3 regions of the Sodalis sp. C49 genome follow, and region 2 is predicted to be linked to each of the others. Evidence: predicted binding sites of a transcription regulator. Region 2 holds the regulator's gene; each other region holds the start of a gene.
What was found. The regulator Fur, encoded in region 2, represses iron uptake genes when iron is present. The targets are predictions, from matches to a motif close to ATAATAATGAGAACNACTATCAA.
Positions count from the first base shown of each region.

Region 1 (4,531 bases), 1.8 Mb from region 2:
CAGCTCTTCGCGGTTCCATTCGGCGCCAAGGGTAGCGGTTTGATCCACCAATAACTTCAGCGGGATATTCAGCTCCGTATTGGCTTTGTAGTTCTCCAGCCGGCTGGTGGAGAAGGTGTCGCTATTGATCATGCCTTCTACGCGTCCCGTCGACCCCTCCATCAGGCGCGTATTATTGGTTTTTTCATAATAGAAGCCGGTGCGGGACTGGCCCCAGTCCCAGACGCCGTTATGGGTCACGCCATAATTCTGGCGGTACATGCGGTTGGTTTCCTCGCCATACAGCGTCGGCACCAGGCTGCTGACGTTACCATTGCTGTACTGGGTATCGCCGGTGTAGATATTGCCCTGGCGGCTGTAGCCGTATTCGAAGTCCATGCTTTGCCGGGGATCGATTTTCCATGATAGCAGCGTGTTGATGTCCTTGTTGCGCACCCCTTCGCGGCCGGCGGCATAGGAGCCATTTTGCTGGGTATTGATATCGGGGCTGTCGGCGTCGGTTTTATTGATATTGCCGTACAATCGCATGGTCAGCACATCGTCGATCAGCGGACCGCTCAGGCTGAAATTGGCCCGTTTGGTGGCGCCTTCCTTATCATCCTCCGGCTGGTTGGTATACAGGGATAACGACCCGTGCCAATCGTTGGTCGGCCGCTTGGTGATAATATTCACCACGCCGCCCGCAGCGCCGGAACCGTAGCGCGCGGCCGCAGGCCCTCTCAACACTTCGATCCGCTCGACCATCTCCACCGGCACCCAGTTGGTATCGCCGCGGGTATCGCGCTCCCCGCGCCAGCTGTAGCGCACCGCATTACGCGACGTGACCGGTTTGCCGTCTATCAGGATCAGCGTATTTTCCGGCCCCATGCCGCGGATATCGATTTGGCGGTTGTTGCCGCGGCTGCCCGAGGCGCTGTTGCCGGTCAAGTTGACGCCGGGCATTTTGCGGATGATATCCGACAGGTCATTTACCGGCGGTTCTTTTTTAATGTCGTCCGCGGTAATAATGGATACGCCGGGCTGCTGTTTCAGCTCCTCTTCGGCCGTGGCCTTGACGACCATCACGTCCTCGCTGTCGGTTTCCCCCGTCGTTTCGGCGCCGGCGCCGCTGCTGAAAATGGCGGTGAATAAAATGGCGAGCGGTCCCATAGTGAAATTTTTAGTTACACACATTTATTATGATCCTATTGCAATTTATATTTTCCCAAGAGAATACGAATAGTAATAAGAATCGTTATCATTGTATATGAATGCGGGAATTCTTCACATTTTCTCCTTAATGTGAAGAACGGTGGTTTTCTGAGCATACCAGTGCGTGAGCCAGGCGCGCTTTCTGCGACGTCTTGAATGGGGAATGCAAAGCCGGTTGTTGGAGAATATCAGCAGTAATCGGGTAAGCGCCCAGAGCCTGCCACCGCCGTTGGGCAACCCGCAGCGGAAATGCCCCGCTTGCGCCGTGCCTCCGGCACGTCCAGTTCCGGGGCGGGCGGCATATCGGAAAGGGTCAGGCAGGACGCCGTCGCGCCCTGCCGGATATTACTGCAGCGCGATACGCATCACGTCATCCGGGCTGGTGGCTTCCTGCTGGCGGCTGGAAGCCTGCTTTACGCTGACATACAGCGTTTGGCCGTCGGGCGACAGAGCCAGGCTATTCGGATGCACCGGGGTAGCGATGGTGCGCAGCACGTTATAGGTCTTGGCGTCGATCACGCTCACCTGCCCCGCCTGGCGGTGGGTTACATAGACTTCGTTGCGCGCCGGGTTAAACAGCACCGCCAGCGATGCCGGCACGCCGATTTTCGCCAGGATATTACCGTTGCGGGTATCCGCCACCAGCACCTGCGGCTGTTTGGAATCGGTGATAAACGCGCGGTGCGTCGCCGGGTCCAGGCTGAGGTTGAGGAAAAAGTGTTCCGTCGCGGTTTCATCGAGCTTTTTGCGCAGCACCACGTTGTTGGTGACGGTGTCGATGGACAGCAGTTCGTTGTCGGCATTGGTCACGTACAGGCGTTTTGCCGCCGCGTCCAGCGCCAGCCCGGTGCCCATTTTGCCGATATCGTCCAGGGTGGCGCGCAGGGTCAGGGTAGCGCCGTCCACCACCCATATCACGCTGGACTCACCCAGTCCGGCGATATAAAGGGTATTGGTCTCCTGGTCCACCACCAGCTCACGCGGCGCCAGCGGTTTGACGGTGTCAGAACGCTGGCGCCCATCCAGCACCAGCCGGCCTGTTACCGCGCCGGTTTTGGCGTCGATGGCGGTGACCGCGCCGTCGACGGTGTTGCCGAAGTATAGGGTATCGGTCTTGGTATTGATGGCGGCGCCGAAGGGTTTGATATCGTTGTGGATAATCTGGGTGATATCAAGCGTGGCGGGGTCGAGGCGATATACCACCCCGCCTTTGTCCAGCTTGCGGCTTTGCGAGGTGGCCAGGTAAAGCGCGTCGCCTTGCGTGCTGTACGCCATCTCGTAAGCGCCTTTGCCGACGGGTTTGCGCAGCGGCTCCTGTGCCGCCCAGGCCTCCTGGGCCAGGGTAAACAACAGCGCGCCAGCCAGCAGCAGCGCATACGCCGCGCGTGGCCCCGGCCGTCCGCCGGTGGTCGTTATCACGTCCATACTATCTCCATTTCAATGAATTGAGGTTGCCGCCGGGCCAGCGCCAGGCAGCTAAAAGGGGTTTCACATTGCATCAAGAAGCAGCAAGAGCCGGAACGTCATGGCGTCCCGATCTTTATATGAGAATAATAATCATTATTTTTTGAAAAGCACAATGATTTTACCAACCCAATCAGGTGTTTCGTAACGCATTCTGACACCGCAAATGAATGTCACCCGACGCTAAACCGGGCCGTGGCCGCACCCCTTTTATCGCTACCGTCTGCTTTAGCGGCCGGCTTCATTTCACCGTCGGGCGGCCCTGTACGGCGGTGGAAGCCGCGCGGTTCGGCGGTATTCAGCCGGAGACTTTTTTTAACGCCGGCGACGTTCCGCGGATATGGGGATTCCTCGGCCGTATCGTCCCGGATTCATCACCGCGATGAAAATGCTGCCGACAACCAGTACGGCGCCCAGCAGCTTGCCCTGATCCAGTTTTTCGCCCAGTATCGCCGCCCCCAACAACACCGCCAGCGCCGGGCTGAGTAGCGACCAGGGAAGGATTTGGTTTACCGGATACTTTTTCAATAACCAGTACCAGAGCGAATAGGATATCAGCGACGAACCCAGCGCGCTGTAGATTATCCCAAGCCAACCCCGCCAGCCCGCCGCCAGGAACAGCGTCAATTGGTGATGCTCCGTTAGGAAGGAACAAAGTGAAACCAGGGGAATGGCAAACAGCGACAGCCAGCCGGTCATCGCCAGCGGCGGGATCGGCGGCGATCGCTTAATCACAATAGTGGTCACGGCCCACCCGCCGGCGCTTAACAGCAGCAAAGCCGGCCCATGCCATGAATTCAGCGCGGGGCTGCCGGAGAGCACCACCACGCCCGCCACAGCGCCGCAAACACCGATTATCTGCCGCAATGTGAGCCTTTCCTTCAGCCATACCGCCGCCAGCGCCATCGCCATCGGGGTCCCCATCTGTACCAGCACGGCCGCGCTGCCGGCATCGGTATAGCGCATACCGAGCAGCAGCAGTGAAAAGTGAACAAAACCAAAGGTAAATGCCAATAAACACAGTAGCGGGACCTGTTGCCACCGTATTGGATTGAACGGCACCAGTACTGCCGCCACAATCATAAAGCGAACCAACAACATCAGCAGAGGCGGCAGTTCCATCAGGCCGAATTTCATGGCGATCACGTTGAACGCCCAGCCCGATGCTACCACCAGCAGAATCAGCACATCCTGGAACAGCAGTTTTTTCAACGGTTGACCATAACCGGCGTGCGCCGGTGGTAGTCGCTTTCCCGCTGGAAACAGGCGGCGATGCCCATCAGTCGCTGTTCGCCGCCATCCGGGCCAATCAGCTGCATGCCGATGGGTAAGCCCGCACTGTCAAAACCGGCGGGAAGGTTCAGGGCGGGCAGCGCGGCCAGGCTGGCAAGCGCGTTAAAGCGCATATTGCCGGTGAGCACGCTCTCATCATCATCGCCGATGCGTACCTGCGTCTGGCCTTTCAACGGCGCGGTAAACGGCAGCGTGGGTGCCAGTATCACGTCCACTTGGTTGAATTTTTCCACCATTTGCTGTCGTAATGCGGTGCGATAGCGCTGCGCCTGCAAATACTCCACCGCGCTGATGCCCAGGCCGGCCTGCAACAGCAGGCGGACATCTTCCCCGTACTCCCCGGCCCGGTCCGCCAGCCACGGTGCATGCAGCGCGGCCGGCTCGGCCAGATTGATTAACACCAGGGCATTAACCGCCTGCTCCAGTCCGCTGAACGACAGGGTTTCGCAGCGGCCCCCGGCGGCGCGGAACCAGTCCGTCAAATCATGATAGGCGCGCGCCACGTCCGGCTGTACTTTCTCGCTATACTCCCCCAGCAGGCCAATGCGCAGGCCGTGCAGATCGGGTAAGGCGGCGGGTACGG
Region 1 covers NZ_CP163303.1:307,174-311,704, reverse strand. The annotation lists gene ABUK12_RS01320 (TonB-dependent siderophore receptor) at 1-1,173, opposite strand, end outside; gene ABUK12_RS01315 (YncE family protein) at 1,537-2,616, opposite strand; gene ABUK12_RS01310 (DMT family transporter) at 2,971-3,858, opposite strand; gene ABUK12_RS01305 (amidase) at 3,864-4,531, opposite strand, start outside.
Region 1: ABUK12_RS01320 (TonB-dependent siderophore receptor) is a predicted target of Fur. The motif match lies at 1,219-1,241, and genes of this name have one in related genera.

Region 2 (4,531 bases):
ATCAAATGGTACCGCAAACTTTATCGGTCAGTTCCACGGGGAACTGCATTGCCAGCATAATGTGTTCCACCATGCTCCGTTTACGATCGGTGTTGGTGTTGGTGATAACCCAGTAGGGCGTTTGCGCTACCTGCTTGGGTTTAGTATGGCTGCCATTTTGCAATAATGTCTGCTCATCAGCGGCAAAATAAGTACGGGTGCGGCCGTGCAGGATATCCGCCGCCTCGGTAAATTCGGCGGGCGACAGGCTATACAGGGTGGACAGCACCAGCATAAAACGATCAACCGCCTTGCGCTGCTCGGCGTAGCTGTCGGAAAGGAGGAGCTCACGCATGGCGCGCACGCGATCGCGGGTCGCAGACACGGCCTGCGTCTTGAGGGGCGTTTCCGGCGGCGGCGCACTGCGCGCTGCGGCGCTGGCCTGAGCATTAAATTTCAGCATCCGGCGTAAAATATCCGAGGCGCTTTCGCCGATATGCTGCGTATGGCTGGCGATATAGCGGTAAAGGTCTTCGTCGACTTCAATTGTTTTCATCTTTATCCGGGGCTTTCTTCTCATAAATCAATCAAAAGGATTATACAAGCTAAACCGGCCCCGCGAATAGCGCTAGTATCCGGCTTCGGTAAAAAGTCGGAATTTCCCCCGAGGGCCTTCCTGGCGCCGCCGCTTTTTTTACGGCCGCGGGACGGATAACTCATGATAGGCTATCAGGCTCTGTTATCGCCATGAGGATCAGGATGAAATTACACTATCGTCTGCAACCTGCCCGGCAGCCGGGTGAAGCACTGCCGGTGATATTGCTGCACGGGCTGTTCGGTAGCCTTGATAACCTGGGCGTGCTGGCCAGGCCGCTTGGGGAACACCACGCCACCCTGCAGATTGATCTGCGCAATCACGGCTTGTCCCCCCATGACCACGATGCCGGTTACGCCGCCATGAGCCGGGACGTGATCGAATTGCTTGATGCGTTGCATATCGACGCCGGTCACCTCATCGGCCATTCCATGGGCGGCAAGGTCGCCATGACCCTCGCCGCCCAGGCGCCCGGCCGCGTTGCGCGGCTGGCGGTTATCGATATGGCGCCGGTGGCCTACCCCACCCGTCACCATGACAACGTCTTCGCCGCGCTCAGGCGCGTCGAGGCGGCGGGCGTCACACAGCGCACGGAGGCGGCGGCGCTCATGCGCCATGACGCCCTTGATGAGGAAACCATCCAGTTTTTGCTGAAATCCTTTCACCAGGGCCGGTGGCGGTTTAACGTCGAGGCGCTGTGGGATAACTATCCGGCGCTTATCGGCTGGCGGGAGTCGGCGCCCTGGCTAGGGCCGGTGCTGTTTATCCGCGGTGAAAAATCGCCCTATCTGGATGACGGTTACCGCCAGGCGATCCAACGCCAGTTCCCCCGGGCGCGGGCGCATGTGGTCGCCGGCGCCGGTCATTGGGTTCATGCGGAGAAACCCGCGGCGGTCATGCGCGCCCTGGCCCGTTTCCTGGAAGAATAGGCCGGGCCGCCGCCGGGATTAGCGCCGGCGAGTTTAATATTGTCGTTTGCTACCGGGCTGGGGTAACATGGCCCGCTGTGTTTTATGGCAGCCCCGGCGTACATAAAACATAACGTTACGGGCGATGCGCGTCCGGCGGCGTAGCCAGCCACGCCGCCGGCCGGGGTTTGCCCGCCTGCTTCTTGATGCACAATCCCTTCATGACCTATGGCAAAAGAACAAACGGACCGCACCACCCTGGATTTATTTATCGATGAGCGGCGCCCGGGAAGACCGAAGACGAACCCCCTGTCCCGCGATGAGCAGTTGCGCATCAACAAGCGTAACCAGCTGCGCCGGGATAAAAAGCGCGGCCTGCGCCGGGTGGAGCTGAAAATCAACGCCGAGGCGGTGGATGCGTTAAATGAGCTGGCCTACCGGCAAAACCTGTCGCGCAGCGAGCTGATCGAATTGATTTTACTGGCCGAGCTTGAACGGCAACAAGGCGCGGATCCGCATCCGGAATAAACTTGCCGGCCCGGTAAAGCGCCATCCCGTCCAGGGCCCAAGGCCGCGGACGGGGCAAATTTGCGACAAAACCCGGCCGGCGAGTTTCTCCCCGCATAAGGGTCTGCTATGATTGCCGCAGAGCATCGCTGATTCTGTTACGGAACATATCCATAATATTTAAGAGGTTTTCAAATTCATGGCAACTGTAGGCATTTTTTTTGGCAGTGACACCGGCAATACCGAAAATATTGCCAAAATGATTCAGAAGCAACTGGGTGCGGATGTTGCCGAAGTTCATGACATTGCCAAAAGTAGTAAAGAAGACCTGGCGCGGTTCGACACCCTGCTGCTCGGCATCCCGACCTGGTATTACGGCGAAGCGCAATGTGACTGGGATGATTTTTTCCCCACCCTGGAAGAAATAGATTTCTCCGGCAAAAAAGTGGCGCTGTTCGGCTGTGGCGATCAGGAGGATTACGCCGAATATTTCTGTGACGCCATGGGCACCATTCGCGACATTATCGAGCCCAACGGCGCGACCATCGTCGGTCACTGGCCCACCGCCGGCTATCATTTCGAAGCGTCGAAAGGACTGGCGGACGACAATCACTTCATCGGCCTGGCCATTGACGAAGACCGCCAGCCCGAGCTGACCAATGAACGCGTGGACGGCTGGGTGAAGCAAATCAGCGCTGAATTGCAGCTCAGCTAAAGTCAAGCCGTGCGGGAGGGTGCCGTCGCGACGGCGCCCGGCAAGAGAATCGGTTGCCGTCATGGCGTCGGGACGGCGCCGCCAACCTCACTGATAACTAAATCCTTTCAAATTAATAGATACAAGTTTTTAACTTTTATCCACAACGCGGTACAATAGCGCAGCGGTTCCACCCTTTTTAGCAAAATGTTGCAGAATTCGCCCCCTGAAACGGGCTATAGTTGTTAACAAGGCGCGGTTTTCATTTTGGACAGGCAGTCTTATAATGAGACGGCGTCACATTTTTCGGGCCGACCGATGTTATAGGCTAAGCTAGCCTACAATCAGATTATCAAAGTAACAGGACTAAACCCGCATGACTGACAATAATATTGCATTGAAGAAGGCCGGCCTGAAAGTCACCCTTCCCAGACTGAAGATTCTGGAAGTGTTGCAAGATCCGGAATGCCATCACGTCAGTGCGGAAGATCTGTACAAAAAACTGATCGATATGGGTGAGGAAATCGGCCTGGCCACGGTATATCGCGTGCTAAACCAATTTGACGACGCCGGTATCGTAACCCGCCACAATTTTGAAGGCGGCAAATCCGTTTTTGAACTGACGCAACAGTATCATCATGACCACCTGATCTGTCTGGACTGCGGCAAGGTTATCGAATTTCGCGACGAGTTCATCGAAGCGCGCCAGCGTGATATTGCCAAAAGGCACAATATCAAGCTGACCAACCATAGCTTATATCTGTATGGGCATTGTGAAATCGGCAACTGCCGCGAAGACGAAACGCTGCACGATCACGCCGATATGCTCAACGGCGTAAAAGAATAACCGCGGCGCGGTCCGTTTCTCCAAAGCGGCTGTTATCGCGCCGCTTTCTCACCCTGCAACGATTTTTTTCAATGAGGCTAAACGCCGCCCGTCCCCTTCCCTGGTAACGTTTCCTTCCCGAAGCGCGTCGACAAGCGTCGTATCCGCCAATCACCGCCGTGCTCACCGCCGGCAAACTCCAGAAAACTTCACAGAAAATAAAAATAAATAAAGAATAAATTGAGGCCCTGCGACGCTTTTTTGGGCTCGTCTGCGTAATACATTGAAACGCCAGCGTTTTTATTGCGATTTTTTCACCGGGTAAATTATTCTGTGAATATGATGATAAAGCTATTTTTCGCTGCCAGCAGTAAGCGACAACAAAAGATACATTTTAATTATATGATTTTATTGAATTAATATAGCCAAAAATACCTTCCTGAAATTAACCCGGATCGGTGACTCGATTTTTACACAAAAAGTTAATTTATAAATTAATAAAAAACGTGAAGTTCGCAGCAGATTTTAAACTTTCGCCATGGTGATATAGTGACAGGCAATGTTAATCACCAGAGATAGTCCAGATGAATGATGCGGAACTGCAAAACGATATGCCGCGCGGCATAGGCATTGCTCCTTATATTCGTATTAAACAAGAAGGCATGACTGAAAACGAAAGCCGGATAGTGGAGTGGTTTTTATCTCCCGGCAACCTCACCGACGTCTCGGGGATCAAAGAGGTGGCCCTGAGTCTGGGCCTGTCGGAAGCCATGATTGTCAAGGTGTCGAAAATTCTCGGTTTCAGCGGCTTTCGCCAGCTGCGCAGCGCCATCGTCGAGTACTTCGATCATGCCGACCATGATATCACCGCCGAACTCTCGCCCACCGACAGCCCGGAGGATGTGGTCAACAAAGTGTTTAACCTGACCGTACGCACCATTGTCGAAGGCCAGGCGATAGTCGACGCCAACGTCATCCAGCAGGCGGCCCAATGCTTTTTTGCCGGCCATCAGCGCGAGCTG
Region 2 covers NZ_CP163303.1:2,125,899-2,130,429, forward strand. The annotation lists gene seqA (replication initiation negative regulator SeqA) at 2-535, opposite strand; gene ABUK12_RS09635 (alpha/beta fold hydrolase) at 739-1,503, shown strand; gene ybfE (LexA regulated protein) at 1,711-2,010, shown strand; gene fldA (flavodoxin FldA) at 2,189-2,704, shown strand; gene fur (ferric iron uptake transcriptional regulator) at 3,060-3,530, shown strand; gene alsR (transcriptional repressor AlsR) at 4,094-4,531, shown strand, end outside.

Region 3 (4,531 bases), 940 kb from region 2:
ATAATGCCTGTAAACTTGTTTGCGGCGCGTCGTCGCCGCGCATCGCCACCACCCGCAGCGACGGATGCTGCCGCCGCAGTTCATCGATAAAGCCATTATCGCTGAACAGCCCATGCTGCCGGTCGGCAATCAGCAGCGCCGGCCTGATTTGCAGCGCATAGGCGGTAAGTTCGCTGCGCTGGTGGCTGAACAGGGCATTTACCGGCGCCACGCCGATTTTCAGCAGGGCGAACAGCACCAGGTAAAATTCCGCCACGTTGCCCAGCTGCACCAGCGCGGTATCCCCCGCCGCCAGCCCGCGCCGGGCAAGGGCCGCGGCCAGCCGGTCGGACAAGGTGTTGACATCCCGGTAGCTCAGGCGGCGCTCGCCGCAGGCCACCGCCAGCGCGCCGCTGTCTTTACGGCGGTCGATAATATCGGTCAGGGGTAAGTCCAGCCAGTATCCCCTGGCGCGGTAGCGGGCCGCGAACTCATCCGGCCAACGGTTAAATACAATGCTCATCATCTCTCCTGTTAATGCAATCCAAACGCGCTCAGCATGGTATCGAGCTTGACGCCGGTTTCGCGCCACTCCGCGTCGGGGAGGGAGGCGGGCACGATGCCGGCGCCGGCGAACAGCCGCACCTGGTTGCCCGCCACCCTGGCGCAGCGGATGGTTACCACCCATTCGCCATTGCCCTCCTCGTCGCACCAGCCCACCATGCCGCCGAACAGATCGCGGTCGAAGGGCTCCAGGGTCTGGATTAAGCGGCGCGCGCGATCGGTGGGGGCGCCGCACAGCGCGGGCGTGGGATGCAGCAGGCAGGCCAGCGCCAGGGCGTTGACGGCGGGGTCCGCCACCTCGCCGTCGATGGCGGTGGCCAGATGCCAAAGGGTGGGCGTATTGACCAGGCCGGGTACGGGCGGCACGTTTAAACCCGCGCTGTAGGGCGCCAGCACTTCGCGCATCTGGTCGATAACCAGCTGATGCTCATAGCGGTCCTTGACTGAATCCAGCAATTGGCGGCCGGCGGCGGCGTCACGGCCCGGCTCGGCGTCGCGCCGGGCGGAACCCGCCAGCGGCGTGGAGTAAAACCGGTTGCCGGTCTTGCGCAGCAGCAGCTCCGGGCTGGCGCCCAGCAGGGCGCCGTTGTCGAGGGGAACATGGAAATTGTAACTGGCGGGATTTTGGGCCGCGATGCGCCGCATCAGGGCCGCGGTATTCACCGGTTCCCGGGTGGTGATATCCAGCAGGCGCGCGAGCACCACTTTACTCAGCCGTTGCTGGCCGGTGGCCTCCACCGCCCGCGCCACCATGTGTTTAAAGTCGCGCTCCGGCGGTCGCTCGATTTTGCCGGTTACCTGCGGCAAGGGTTCGGCGGGCACATTCCGGCTTTGCAAAAACATCTCGCGATCGAACCCCTGGCTGCGCTGCGGGATAAACAGCGCCGCGGGCCGGTCGGCATCGAAGGGAATGGCGCCCACCACCAGCGGCCGTTCAATGCCGGCGTTTCTGGCGCGCCGGAAGGCGTGGCGCAGCTCCCGCTGAAACACGCCATCGGGCTGATCACCCCTGCCCGCGGGCGCGCTGATGGCGCAGAAACGACCCTGGGTAACGAAGCTGCGATAAGGCGACATGAAAAAAAATCCGTTTATAAGGGCATCCGCGTCGCCTGGTGTTGTCTGTCGAAACAATGAAAATTCCACGTGACGATCTCCGCTATTATCAAATGATAAACACAATAATAATAATTATCATTTGTATTGATAGCACATAAACTACGTCGTAGAATCTGCCGTGTCAATGAACGTAAACACTGCCTCACCCGCGCAAGGGTGGATTTGATTGCCCGTTTTTTGTCATCATAAGGCGGACAAAACCAGCCCCTACCCCAGGAATACCAGACATGATCACTCTATTGTCCCGGCACCGATCCGCCTGCAATTGGCTCGCCCTGATGGCCCTGCCCTTACTGCTGGCGGCCGCGTCCCCGTGCGCCGCTGAGAACGGCTGGCCGCGGCAGGTGGCGGGCGCGCATGGCGCCATTACCCTGGATCACATGCCGCAGCGCATCGTATCCACAAGCGTCACCCTTACCGGCTCGCTATTGGCCATCGGGGCGCCGGTGATAGCCAGCGGCGCCACCACGCCGAATAACCGGGTCGCGGACGAACAGGGCTTTTTTCGCCAGTGGAGCGATGTCGCCCGGCAGCGCGGCGTCAAACGCCTGTACATCGGCGAACCGGATGCCGAGGCCATCGCCGGCCAGAATCCCGATTTGATTATTATCGCCGCCGCCGGCGGCGATTCGGCCCTGCGCCTTTACGATCAGTTGTCACCGCTGGCGCCGACCCTGGTGGTCAATTATGACGATAAAAGCTGGCAGGACCTGGCCCGGGAGCTGGGACAAGCCACCGGCCATGAAGCGCAGGCCGCGGAGGTCATCGCCCGCTTCGACGCCCGCCGGCAGGCGCTGAAACAGCATCTGGCGCTGCCGCCGCAGCCGGTATCCGCCCTGGTATACCAGCCGGACGGCAAAGCCGCCAACCTGTGGACCGCCGATTCGCCGCAGGGCCAGCTGCTGCGCCAGCTGGGCTTTACGCTGGCCGAACCGCCCGCTATCCCCGCTGGCGGCAGAAGCATGGGCGTGCGCAAGGATATCGTCCAGCTGTCCGGCGAAAACCTGGCCGCCGGCCTGAACGGGCAAACCTTCCTGCTGTTTGCCGGCGATGACGCCAGCGCCCGGTTGCTCTTGGCCAATCCGTTCCTGGCGCATCTGCCGGCGGTGCAAAACCGCCGGGTCTACGCCCTTGGCAACGACACCTTCCGCCTTGATTACTACAGCGCCAGCAATGTGCTGGCCCGCCTGGAACAGCTGTTCGCCAAGCCGTGATCTTTCCCCGTCCTGCCGCGTGGCTAACCGCGTCATGCCGCGGCCATTCCCAGCCGGGCGGGGATTCATGGCGGTTATGGCTCACTGCGGCCGGCGGGCGGGATTTCATCCGCCGGCCGGCCCTGATCCCGATGCCGCGCCATATCCACGGCGCGCAGGCCCCGCAGCGCCAGCGCCGGCAGTAGCCCCGCCAGGGCCGCCGCCAGGCCGAACGCCGCGGCGGCCAGCCCCGGCGGCATCAGGGTGCCCAACCCCCCCAATACCAGCGCCCCCAGCGCGTCGCCGGTGACGTTCTGCGCGGTCCACAGGCCGTTGATGCGGCCCAGCAGATGATCCGGCGTCAGCTGTTGTATCAATGCATATTGCAGCAGCGAGTTGATGGCGCTGAAATAACCAAAGCCCGCCAGACACAGCAGCGCCAGCGCGTAGAACGGCATCAGGCTGCATGCCGCGACGCAGATAAACGCCATGACGGCGGTAAGCAACAGCATTCTTCCCGGCCGCGCCGTGGCGGCGACGCGGCCGCTGGTAAACGCGCCTATCGCCGCGCCCAGGGGCACCGCCGCATACATCAACCCCAGCCGGGCGGCGTTGATATGCCAGCTTATCGCCAGCGCCGGGTAAAGCACCCGTACCGCGCTTGCCATGGTCAGCAGGGCGCCGATCAGCGCCACCAGGCCGATGGTTTTATGACGAAACAGATAGGCCATGCCGCCGGCCAGCGCGTGCAGCGGGTGTTCCCGGGGCTGGGGAGGCGGCGCCAGCCTGGGCAGGCGCAGCAGCGGCAACAGCGTCAGCAGCGTGCCAAGCGCCGCCAGCCCGTAGTTCCAGGCCACCCCGCCGGAGGCGATGACCAGGCCGCCCGCCGCCGGTGATAAAATGGCGCCGAAGCGCACGGTCAGCATGCTGATGGCGCCCGCCTGCATGACATTTTCCCGCCCGACCAGCGACGGCGTGGCGGCCAGCAGCGCCGTCACCCCCACCGCGCCAAAAAAACCATCCCACACCGCCAGCAGATAAATCGCGAACAGGGACGGTACCGGCAGCAGCGCGTTAAGGCACAGGCCGATAAACCCCACCCCGCAGGTTGCGCGGGCAAACAGGATAAGCCCGCGCCGCTCGCGGCGATCCGCCATCACCCCGCCGGCCAGCAGGCCGACGAACATACCGCCGCCCGCCAGCGTCACCGCCAGCCCGACCTGCAGGGTGGACCCCGTCATGGCCTGTATCTGCACCGGCACCGCCACCGCCAGCATGCCGAGCGCCAGGATGGACAAAAACCGCGCGATAAAAACCGCCCGGAAGGCGGGGTGGGTTTTCAGCAGGCTGATATCGAGTAAATACGAGGGTTTTTGCATAAGACGCTAACTATCCGGGGAATTCGACGCCACTGTGCGCTGCAATCAGGGAAGCAGTCATGCTATCATAAGTTATTGCGAGTAATAACGATAATAAATATCATTATCATATAATTTATGGTTTAGTCTTTTATGCGCCATTATTACGGATTGCTGTTAAGCGGCGTGCTGTTGGCATTATTGATGGCGGCGAGCCTGTTTATCGGCGCCAAAACCATTCCCGCCGACCAGGTATTGCCCGCGCTGACCGGCGCCTGCCGCAGCCCGGATTGTATTATTATCCTCGAGAGCCGCCTGCCG
Region 3 covers NZ_CP163303.1:3,062,074-3,066,604, forward strand. The annotation lists gene ABUK12_RS13815 ((2,3-dihydroxybenzoyl)adenylate synthase) at 1-502, opposite strand, end outside; gene ABUK12_RS13820 (isochorismate synthase) at 514-1,686, opposite strand; gene fepB (Fe2+-enterobactin ABC transporter substrate-binding protein) at 1,938-2,873, shown strand; gene entS (enterobactin transporter EntS) at 2,948-4,231, opposite strand; gene fepD (Fe(3+)-siderophore ABC transporter permease) at 4,364-4,531, shown strand, end outside.
Region 3: ABUK12_RS13820 (isochorismate synthase) is a predicted target of Fur. The motif match lies at 1,722-1,744, and genes of this name have one in related genera.